Regions from separate parts of the Lysinibacillus sp. Y5S-8 genome, predicted to be linked through region 2. Evidence: riboswitches for the same ligand, from Rfam matches in the RefSeq annotation. Region 2 holds a riboswitch; each other region holds the start of a gene.

Region 1 (3,973 bases), 500 kb from region 2:
TATACTGCTGACAAAGTTTTTGACATTGGCGTGCAAATTGTTCATAGGCTAATCCAGTTAAGGCAACAGACCCTTTCTCGCGAAATTGAAACATCGTAATGCCAGCTTGCAATGCCTTTTCGAGGAGATGGATGGGATCTTGTTGAAAAACATTGCCTGTCCCCATAATAAAATAAAGCTGTAAATCCTCACGTTTCATGAATGATTACCTCACAGGCTTCCTTATGCTGTTGATAAGCGAAATGATTTGTAGGTCCGTGCCCGTTGCCGATGGATAAATCATGCATAATCGCTAATTGAATAAATTTTTTAGCTTCGATAATAGCCTCTTCCATCGCTAAACCTCGTCCAAGAAAAGCAGTGAGTGCTGCTGAAAATGTACAGCCAGTACCATGTGTATTTTTTGTTTGGATTCGTGGAGACTGCATCGAAAAAGACTGTCCATTTTTGAAAAATACATAATCAATGGCATAAAGTGGTTCTGCTAAATGCCCACCCTTTAGAATGACGCATTGTACACCTAGCTGTAAAAAGCTTTGAGCCACTTGTTTCATATCCTCAAAATGGCGAATGGCTCTCCCCGTGAGAGCCTCTGCTTCGGGTATATTTGGCGTAACAATCGTAGCTAGTGGTAGTAAAGATGAGCGTAACGCCTCAATAGCTTCTTGCTGTAATAAGCTTTCTCCACCTTTTGCAATCATCACGGGATCCACAACTAGTGGTATGTTTAATTCACCGATCATGCGTGCGATGGCTTGGATAATACCAGAGGAATAAAGCATGCCTGTTTTCATTGCAGCAATTGGAAAATCTTCGACTAACGCTTGAAATTGTTTTTCCACAAACGAAATGTCAATGGGGAAAACACCTGTCACGCCTGTTGTATTTTGTGCAGTTAAAGCTGTAATAACGGAAGTGCCGAACACCTCTAATTCCTGAAATGTTTTTAAATCAGCCTGTATACCAGCACCGCCACCACTATCTGATCCAGCAATCGTCGTTACAATATGCATGATGCTTCACCATCCTTTGATAAACGATGTATAGCATTAAGCAAAGCTATTTGAAAATCACCGATATCTGCAGTGAATGCAGAAGCTAGTACTGCTGCTTTTTTATAGTAAGTGAGTGTTTCTGCTAATTGGTGGTATGGCTTGTTACCTGCGACATAGGCAGCACCACAAAACGCACTAAGTAAACAGCCAGTACCAGTGACCTCTGTCATTTGTGGATGGCCACCAGCTATCCACTGGCTATGCTCACCATTTGTTATAAGATCACGTTCACCTGTTACAATAACGATACAATTATATCGTTGTGCCACTAGTAATGCTTCCGTCTCCAGTGACATGGAGCCATGACCACTATCTACACCTTTCTGTTGCCAATCTACATTGGCTATAGCCGCAAGCTCACCGATATTACAGCGAATTACGGCAAATTCTATGTTTTCAAGTAAGTATTGAACGGTTTCCTTGCGATAAGTTGTAGCCCCTGCCCCAACTGGATCTAATATAACTGGAATGCCAAGTGCATTAGCTTTTTTTCCTGCTAACAGCATGGCGTTTTTGGTGCGAGTATTGAGTGTCCCAATATTAATTAATAAAGCTTGTGCCATTGCTACCATTTCCTCAACCTCTTGGCTATCGTCAGCCATAACGGGCGAAGCACCTAATGCTAATAAACCATTTGCTTGGAAATTTGCCACCACATAGTTTGTGATGCAATGAATAAGTGGTTGCTGTTGACGAATTGTTTGAAATATCATTTTGTTTTTGTCCTCCTTTGTGGATGGACGTAAGCATGCAAAAAAGCTCTTTTTATGTAAAAATACACGAAAAAGAGCCTTTCATCTGAAAAAATCGATGTCTGTTGCTCCCTACGTCAGTATTAACTAACAGGTTCAAAGGGTCAGGTTTTACCTTCTCAACTCTTTCGAGTCCCCCTGCAATTTTGCTTTTAGTTGACCAAAATGTACCATACTTTTCATTTGTATTCAATAGCTAGTTTTCCTATCGACAAAACGTGACTGATGCCATATAGCTAGGTATGATAGTTGTCATGACTTTACCTAAATTAAGCGCAAACCATTGAAAATACTGAAAAAGGAGTTTTATAATGTGTCATAGCAAAAGGGGGCATTTGCCATGAAAAGACAAGATTTAGTTGCACCAGAATGGTATAACATAACAGAGGAAATTGAAAAATATGCTCAGGATGCAACGAAAAATGCTTTAATTATTTATGAAGAAAATCAAGCTGTACAATTTATTACATATGCACATTTGATGGAAAAAGCGAATCAAGCAGCACATGTTTTCACCTTACAAGGTTTAACGAAGGGTGATGTGATTTTAGTGATGGTACCACGCTCAGTGGAAGCATATATTGTTTATATTGCAGCATTAAAAGCAGGTTTAACCATCATTCCAAGTTCAGAAATGTTAAGAACAAAAGATATTGAGTATCGCATTCATCACGCGAATGCTAAAGGGGTTGTTGCCTATGAGCCCTATATTGAACAATTTGATGAAGTTGGAAATTTACAGGGCATACAGCAATTTGTCATAGGACAAGCACATGAGCCTTGGCAGCCTTTACTAGAAAAAATGCACCATCAACCTACAACTTACATAAATCCGACTCCGACAAAAAGTACTGATAATGCATTTTTAGCCTATACAAGCGGCACAACAGGTAACCCGAAAGCAGCGGTACATACACACAGCTGGGGCTATGCTCATTTACGAACAACAGCACCACATTGGTTAGGTGTACAAGAAAATGATATTGTTTGGGCAACAGCAGCACCTGGATGGCAAAAATGGATATGGAGTCCTTTTCTCGCTACATTAGGCAGTGGTGCTACTGCATTTGTTTACAAAGGTAAATTTGATGTGGTTTCCTATTTGGCACTGCTTGAAAAATTCAAAATCAATGTATTATGCTGTACACCAACTGAATATCGTTTTATGGCATCACTTGAAAATTTACAAGCATATGATTTACATGCAATTCGCCAAGCTGTATCAGCAGGTGAACCATTAAATAGTGAGGTTATCAACGTATTTTCAGAAACATTCCATTTACAAGTGCGAGATGGCTATGGTCAAACGGAGAATACATTACTTGTTGGTACAATGGTAGGGATGGAGGCGCGAGTTGGCTCAATGGGAAAACCTACTCCTGGCAACACCGTTAATATTATTAACGATTTCGGCAATCCCGTTGCAGTAGGAGAGGTGGGTGATATTGCTGTTCATCGTGAAACACCAGCTCTCTTTAAAAAATATTTAAATGATTCTGAACGTACAAATTTACAATTCCGTGGTGATTGGTATATAACAGGAGATCGTGCCTACAAAGATGAAGATGGCTACTTTTGGTTTGAGGGTCGAGGAGATGATGTCATTATCTCCTCCGGTTATACAATTGGTCCCTTTGAAGTAGAGGATGCTTTGATGAAGCATCCAACTGTGAAAGAAGCTGCTGTCATTGCCAGTCCAGATAAAGTGCGAGGAAATATTGTAAAGGCATTTATTGTTCTTCGTAATGGTGAAATTGGTGATGAAACACTTATTCAAACACTTCAAAGTCATGTGAAATCATTGACTGCCCCATATAAGTATCCTCGTGCTATTGAATTTGTCGAAGAGCTACCCAAAACATCCTCTGGAAAAATTCGACGAGTTGAATTACGACAACAAGAAACAAAGCAATGCCATTCATCATCATTTCCTAGGAAATAATGTCGAAAATCAAAGTTCATGCAAAGGTATGGACTTTGATTTTTTTTATTTTTTTAGGTAAGGTAATATGAGGAAATAAATAGCAACAAGCTTTTTGCATATTATTGCAAAAAAATGAAACAAATAAGCAAGTCATTCGTATTACGTGTTGAGGAGGCGGAAAGACATGAATGTAAAAAGGTGGGTTGCTTTAGTAGTCGCAGGTGTTCTTTTACTATTTTCAT
Region 2 (3,973 bases):
TCAATTTGAGCTACAAGTGATTTATCAGGTGTAATGAATGTCCAACCATCACCAGCTTCTACAATATGCTCTGCCTTCGCTGAGATAAACGGCTCAACCGCAAGCACCATACCTTCTTTCATAATTGTAGAATCCCATGCATCATAGTAATTTAAAATGTGATTCGGCTCATCATGTAAAGATTGACCTAAGCCATGACCAGTTAAATTCATAATAACTGTTAAGCCATTAGCATTCGCCTCACGTTCAACCGCCTTACCAATTTGATTTAATTTAGACCCAGCCTTTACCTTTGTCATTGCTCGATCAAAGGCGCTTTTGGCAACGCGACATAGCTTTTCTTTGTCCTCATAGCCATCACCAACCACAAATGAAATACCAGTGTCAGCAAAGTAGCCATTTAATGAACCAGAAACATCGATATTTACAATATCCCCTTCTTGAATAACACGTTTTCCGGGGATACCATGCGCCACTTCTTCATTGACACTAATACATGTATACCCTGGGAAATCATATTCTCCCTTTGGACCAGATATCGCACCAGCCTCTGCAAACATACGGCCAGCAATTTCATCTAGCTCCAATGTTGTAACACCTGGTTTTGTGGCAGCTTTCATCGCTTCACGAATTTCAGCACAAATGCGTCCTATTTTTTTAAAAGCTTCAATCTCTTCTTGCGTTTTTACAATCATGTATAACGTCCCTTTCATCTAATATCTATACTTTAATATAACATAACTTGTTATGCGTATAACGATAAACGCTTTAAATATTGTATGCTTCCTTACTTTGCGAAGTGCGAAAAGAGTTATTTGCGACAAAAAGGCCCCTTCACAAATGTGAGGGGCATGTTTTATGCTTTTCTTTGCATTAATTGTGGAGCAGCTGTGAATAAAAGAACGCCTACAATTGCCGTTAAAATAGTTGCTGGTAGCATATATGTACCATTATAGATGATGGAATAGATCCATGCATTTTGATCGCCAGCATATTCTGCAAAAAATACAGCGCCAGCCATCGTGTGGGCTGCATATCGTAAGAAGCCCGCAAGCACCGTACCTAATATAATGTAAAGTGCCATTTTTGTTTTGTTGGCATTTTTGGCAGCCGCCAACACGGGTCCACGCACAACCGCCGCTAATCCTACAACTGTGAAAGCAACACCATAATCAAGGAATCCTTGTAGCCAGTGCACAATCGTAGCACCAAACATGGTTTGCATTACACCTACGAGTAATCCAGTTGTTAGCCCAGCTACTAAGCCCCAGCGAAATGCTATTAACATAATAGGTACCATGACTAGACTAACAGAGCCACCTTGTGCCCATACTTTAAAGGAAACCTGATCAAGCACAAGACCGATTGCTGCAAATATCGCAATCTCCACAAGCATTAATAGTCTTTTTTTATCCATATATATTCTCTCCTTTGTTCCGATGTAGGATACAAGAGCAGGAATAGAAATGCGCTGATATGTCTCTTTCTGACACCTTTTTATTCCCTCAAGAATGAAAAAACGATGCCAGGACAGAGCCTCACATCGTACTAGTGTCGGTTTCTATCCACATCCCTACGCAAGCGTTAACTTACAGGTTCAAAGAGTCAAGGCATTACGTGCCCAGTCTCAGCTGACATCATCAGCTCCCCTTGTGGTCGTTACATCTGAATTTATTTGAACATTCTCATTGTACGCAAAGGATAGAAGGATTACAACCTCTTCCATATATTATTTTTTTGAAACTTTGCTGTTTTTCATGCGTAAATATTAAAAAAGGAGGTACAACTATGGAGAACCAAAAAATTTTATCTGCCTTTAGTTATTTAAGTATTTTCTTCGCCCCTTTTATCGTCCCATTAATTGTGTACATTATTACGAAAGATAGTGACGTAAAAAGACATTCAATTCGTGCACTTATCTCTCATTTAATTCCTTTTGTTTTCGGCATCCTGTTCTTTATTGTCTTTGTTTTTTCTACATTTAATTTGGATCCAACGTCCGGCAATAATACGATGTTGATTATTTGGTTCGTTTCGTTTGCCATTTATGCCATCGTCTCACTAGGAATTGTAATATGGAATATTATTCAAGCTGTTCGTGTTATTCGTTAATGTTTCATTTTTAAGCGAAACAGGTAGTAGTAATTGTAAAAGGAGCTGTTTTTGAATGAAAGTATCAAATGTTGTGAAAACCGCCGTAAAATTAGCACCTATTGTTATTCCTATCGTAAAAAAAGTAATGGCTGCAAAAAAAGGGACAACACCTACAGCCACCCCTCGAAAAAAATAAACAGCAGGCGTATTCCCTTGTTTTGGAAATACGCCTTTTATTTATTTCACTTCAAAATGTGTTTGACTATGTCCATTCAATGTTTTTTCTACATGTAAGACCGATGGCATCGCTGATTTTAATTCAGGCACATGAGAAATCACGCCAATCATACGACCAGAATCCTGTAAAGCAATTAATGTATCAATTGCTTTATTCAAAGATTCCTCATCAAGCGAGCCAAAGCCCTCATCAATAAACATGGTTTCAATATGAATATTCCCTTGGAAGCTTTGAATGACATCTGCCATTCCTAAAGCAAGACTTAAGGAAGCATTAAATTTTTCGCCACCGGATAATGTTTTCACATCACGTAATTGATCCGTATAGGCATCATATACATCAAGCCCAAGCCCACTTTGCTTCGCATGTTTTTCTAGTCTATCAGAACGTCTAAGCTCAAATTGACCATTTGATAAGTGATAAAGACGAATATTAGCGGCATCGGTAATTTGGTCTAAGTAATTAATTTGAATGTATCGCTCAAAGGACAGCTTTTTCGAATTTTGTCCGTTTAATAATCCATAGAGTTCCTTTACTCGACCAGCTTCTTGTTCAAGTAACTGAAGCTCTCTCGCTGTTTCTTCCACTTTTTTTATAAAGCCTTGGCAGGCTTGTGCAAAACCATTCATCTGTTGCAAACGTTTAAATGCTTCCTCATACGCCGTACGAAGTTGTTCTACTTTTGCTTCCATCACCACTAAATCTTGCTTCTCTTTCCCTTGAAGATACATAGCCCCTTCAGTTATTTGGATTTTCAGGGTATGTACCTGTAAAGCATAGTCACTGCATACTTTGCGAAGTGCTTCTAATTGGATCGCACTCCGTTTGGCAGCTGCGTATTCCTCATAGCTGTCAAAGCCGATTTCCTGCATGCTTGCTGAAAATTGCTGCCGCTTTTCATTCATTTTGAGTTGTAATTCCTCAAAAGATTGTTTGGCGATTTCTACAGTTAGTTTTGCATTACTTGTCGCTTCTTTTACGACATGCAAATTTTCTTGACTCTCTTGCCATGTTTTTTGCAAGTCCATTTTCTGTTTACTAACATCCGTAAGTTGTTGCTTTAATTGCTGTAATGTTGGTAAATTGGCTGGCATCTGCTTGAGCTGTTCTTCTACAACCGCTTGTAATCTTGTCCATTCTTTCATCTGCTCAGCTAAATATTGCTCTAATTCCATCTGTTTATTTCTAAGCTGCTCTATTCTATCACGTTGATGCTTTAGCTTAAATCGCATATCTGCTAGTTGATGATGGACAACTTTTAAGCTCGCAATCTCTTGCTCCGTCTTGTGTAAAGTAGCGATGAGCTGTGCTCGGTCTTCTTGTTTAATATGCTGTGCTTCTAGCTGCTGATATGTATCTTGAAGAAGCTGTTGCGTAGATGACAAAAGTGCTGCCTTCTCTAGATACATACGCTCGTCTGAAGAAGCCTTCACTCTTAATGTTTCCACTTGAGCAAGTTCAATAACTTCCAGTTGCTCTTTATGTGTTTTCTCGTGAGTCATACTGCCACAAACAGGGCAGGGCTCCCCTTCCTTTAGCTGTTCCGCTAAAATACTAGCCTGACTTGTCAGCCACCGTTGCTGCAATAATAGAAGGGCCTTTTTACTTTCTTGATAGTGAATATCTGAGGTAGCTACGTCC
Region 3 (3,973 bases), 1.6 Mb from region 2:
ATTTGCTTTTACATCCGATTCAACGGGTAAATGGACAGGAGATTGGGCAAGATGGCAGGACTGGGGAACATTTTGGCAGACGCTTATTTCACAAATGTTGCCAAGCTATAATGATGTTGCCTATGATGTGAGATTAGAAGCTGATGGCTCCTTTATGATTACAGACCCTACAAATGAAGCCGCATTTTTAGACATTGTAGCGGTTAATGAAGCAGGGGAGGAGTTAGAAACTCAGTTAGAAACCATTTCAGCCTCCCAAGTTCGAGCTGTTGTACAGGCCGAACCTGGATTGATTTTCTTCCGTATAGCGGATGAGCAGCAGGCCATTTATCAGGCAGGTCTAAGTGTTCCTTATAGTGCTGAGTATGAACTGCTCCCTGTTAATGAAAAACTGGTTGAAGAGTTAACAAATCAAACAGGGGGAGCTGTTTTAAAGGAACCACAAGATGTGTTCCGTGACTTTACAACTAAAGGAGCGGATCGACAAAACATTGCTACATGGCTTCTTTTAGCAAGTATGCTTCTATTCTTTATGGATATTACCATAAGACGTTTTGGGTGGAGTTTCCTAACAAAAACGAATAAAAAAGAGCAGCCAATTGAGGAGAAACCTGTACAAGCAGAAGACACGAACGTAGCCCAGCTATTAAAGGGTATGAAAAAACGATCATAATATAGTGAAGGCAGTGCAAAATCATTCCATTTTGCACTGCTTTTTTAAATGCTTTGAGGTTTTAAAAAATGGTGGTTTCCGCTAGGAAAATGGTGCAAAGGTGATTGACAAAGTGTAGCCTTCGAAAAGTGCCTCTCAGAGGAGAGAGACGCTCATAAAGAAACTTAAAGACTAGAAAAGGAATCTTCTCGCACATCTTAAAGAATTTCCAAAATCAAAAAGCACTCAGCACCACTCAATAAAGCGAAGAATTAAAACTCTTTACTAGTACCGATTTTCGCAAAGTGCTAGCCACCATAACACCTAAGATGGCCCCGATGGTACTTGATGTTAAAAAGGCTGGCATGAAGAATAATGCGACTACGGATGTCTCCATAAGCAATTTTGCATAGGGTACGGCAATAAGTGAAGCTAGAATACCAGTGCCAAAAACTTCGCCGAATCCTGCTAGCCATGGTTTTCTACTGTATTTGTAGGCAAGGGCCGCACACAATGCACCAATAACACTACCAGGAATCGCTAAAAGAGAGCCTGTACCAGTAAAGATACGAATGATGGCTGTCACAGAGGCAACTAGAACTGTTGGCACGGGTCCTAGTATAATAGCTCCTATTACGTTAACAGCATGCTGAACGGGGTAGGCGCGTGCGATGCCTGTTGGTATGGATACAAAGGTAGATCCTGCTACAGCAATAGCTACTAATAAAGCCATGATTGTCATTTTACGAATTGACATAAGGTTCACTCCTCTTGAATAAAATCATGAGGGAAATTAAAAGGCCGCTTCCTTTAAACAATAGGAAGCGGCCTTGCATAGACAATGACAATAGCAAGTAGCGCCACTTCCCTCCGCTAGTATGAACTAGATCAGGTTCAAAGGGTCCGTACATCATCATATACGTCTCAGCCTTTTAAAGGCTCCCCTAGTGGTAAATATCATTCAATTTTATTAACCAACATTACTGTAACATAATGTTAAAAATAGTCAATGATTTTTCTGACTATTTCGTATCAGGATGCATTAGATGAGGTGCTTTTTTCAATGTCCAGATGAGTGCAAGGAAGAAGCAGGCTAATAATATGATAGATCCGAATATATATGGACTGTTCATATTCCAGTCAAATAGTAAACCAGCTAAGGCTGGACCGATCATATTGCCAAGGCTCATGTAAGCATTATTCAAGCCCGCAGCAAACCCTTGTTCTTTCTCTGCAAGCTTTGAAATTAGTGTATTTACAGCAGGACGAATTAGTGTTGTTGCTGTAGAGAAAATAGTTGCTACAACTAATATAAGAGCGAAGCCAGATACAAACAATATTAAGAAAATAGCAACAGATGCAATAAATAAATTGACTAACACAACTTTCATTTCACCAAAGCGATTAAAAAGTGGTGTAATTACAAACATTTGTACAACTACCCCAAAAGCACCACCGACAACTAAAATAATCGCAATATCTACGGGTGTGTAATTAAATTTTTCTGTCACAAATAATGACAAGGTTGTTTGGAAGTTGGCAATTCCAAACGAGAACACGAGCATGATAATGAGCATAACGAAATAAGGCATATGTATGGAACGAGCCATTTGCTTCGCCAGATTTTCTTGCCTTTGCTTGTCATGTGAAGTGTTTGGTTTAGTAGATGGTAATAAAAAATAAGATAAAATAGATGCAAGTATGGCAGCAACTCCTGCCGTGAAAAATGGAAAATGTAAACTAACCTTTGCTAAGAAACCACCTATTCCTGGCCCTATCATAAAGCCAAGTGACATAGCAGCACCCAACATACTCATACCTTTTCCACGTTCCTCGTAGGTAGTAACGTCAGCTACAAATGCCATAATAGGAGGTGCAACAAATGCGGAACCTAGACCGCCTAAAAAGCGTGCTAAAAATAGCATCCAGACGTCTGTGGCAAGACCAAAACCGATTTGTGCAAGACCTGTCACAATAAGACCGAAAATAATTAAATTTTTCCGACCATACTGATCCGAAAGATTCCCAGCAATTGGAGAAAATACGAATTGAGCTAAGGCGAACGTTGCAATTAGCATACCTAGAACTTGTCCTGCTGCACCGAATATTTTTAAATACTCTGGCATGACAGGAATAATAATTCCAATACTCCCCATTGCGATAAACATATTAAACATTAAAATATATAAAGCCGCCTTATTGGACTTCTGCTGGGTCATCGAATGAACCCCCTTTTTATAATCAAATATACTAAAGTCTATCATAAGATATCCTATCATCATATCGGTTGAAAGTCTGAAATGAAACATACCTGCTAGTGCAGCAATGCCAATCCACGATGTAGAAAACAATAAACAGACAATAGGTGCAGGAAGATAATAGAGAAAGGTCTATCGACAAAATAAAAATTCATCGATAGACCTTTATATGCTTTAACGAATACTCATTTTAAATTCTAAAAACAATTCATTATATTTCCCTAAATAATCTGGTCCTAAATTTTTATAAACTTCTAATGTATCGCGTTGTTCTTCAGAAGGATAGTAGCGTTCATCAGAAACAACTTCTTCATCCATTAAGTCCATAGCAGCGATATTAGGAGTAGAGTAGCCTACATAATCGGCATTTTGTGCACCTGATTCAGCACTTAGCATGAAATTGATAAAGGCATGGGCACCGTCGATATTTTTCGATGTTTTAGGAATGACCATATTATCGAACCATAAATTTGAGCCTTCCTCAGGTACAGCAAAGTCTAGCTCCTCATTTTCATACATCATATCTGCTGCTTGCCCAGACCAAGTAAGGGCTACAGTGGCCTCATTGTTGATCATTAATGGTGTAATTTCATCTCCAATGATGGCTTTTACATTTGGTGCAAGTGTAATTAATTTATCAGTAGCCTCACGTAGTTCCTGATTGTCTAGTGAATTCAGGGAATATCCGAGACTGTTTAAGCCCATTCCAATGACTTCACGAGCACCATCCACTAAAAAGACTTTTCGTTTTAAGGATGGGTCCCATAAATCATCCCAAGAAGAGAAATCTAAATCTCCCACAAGGCTTGGATTGTAGACAATGCCTACTGTTCCCCAGAAATAAGGGACTGAATATTTATTGTCATCATCGAATGGTAAATCTAAAAAGTAAGGATCGATATTTTTAAAATTAGGGATTTTTGTTTTATCTAAAGGAATCAATAAATTTTCTTCCTTCATTTTTTCTATCATATACTCAGATGGAACGGCAATATCATACGCTGTTCCACCTTGTTGAATTTTGGTCATCATCGCTTCATTGGAATCAAATGTCTCGTAGATG

What was found. Region 2 has a riboswitch for thiamine pyrophosphate ahead of thiT (energy-coupled thiamine transporter ThiT). Riboswitches for the same ligand answer to the same signal wherever they lie in the genome.
Region 1: another riboswitch for thiamine pyrophosphate. It lies ahead of thiM (hydroxyethylthiazole kinase); the one in region 2 lies ahead of thiT (energy-coupled thiamine transporter ThiT).
Region 3: another riboswitch for thiamine pyrophosphate. It lies ahead of thiW (energy coupling factor transporter S component ThiW); the one in region 2 lies ahead of thiT (energy-coupled thiamine transporter ThiT).

The regions. Positions count from the first base shown of each region.
Region 1 covers NZ_CP145889.1:3,490,698-3,494,670, reverse strand. The annotation lists gene thiE (thiamine phosphate synthase) at 1-199, opposite strand, end outside; gene thiD (bifunctional hydroxymethylpyrimidine kinase/phosphomethylpyrimidine kinase) at 189-1,013, opposite strand; gene thiM (hydroxyethylthiazole kinase) at 1,001-1,768, opposite strand; TPP riboswitch at 1,860-1,957, opposite strand; gene V6670_RS16950 (acyl--CoA ligase) at 2,148-3,749, shown strand; gene sppA (signal peptide peptidase SppA) at 3,916-3,973, shown strand, end outside.
Region 2 covers NZ_CP145889.1:3,989,614-3,993,586, forward strand. The annotation lists gene map (type I methionyl aminopeptidase) at 1-695, opposite strand, end outside; gene thiT (energy-coupled thiamine transporter ThiT) at 857-1,417, opposite strand; TPP riboswitch at 1,554-1,661, opposite strand; gene V6670_RS19580 (DUF4870 domain-containing protein) at 1,789-2,112, shown strand; gene V6670_RS19585 (hypothetical protein) at 2,168-2,290, shown strand; gene V6670_RS19590 (SMC family ATPase) at 2,332-3,973, opposite strand, start outside.
Region 3 covers NZ_CP145889.1:886,808-890,780, forward strand. The annotation lists gene V6670_RS04085 (VWA domain-containing protein) at 1-673, shown strand, start outside; gene thiW (energy coupling factor transporter S component ThiW) at 909-1,409, opposite strand; TPP riboswitch at 1,501-1,608, opposite strand; gene V6670_RS04095 (MFS transporter) at 1,675-2,871, opposite strand; gene V6670_RS04100 (ABC transporter substrate-binding protein) at 3,085-3,973, opposite strand, start outside.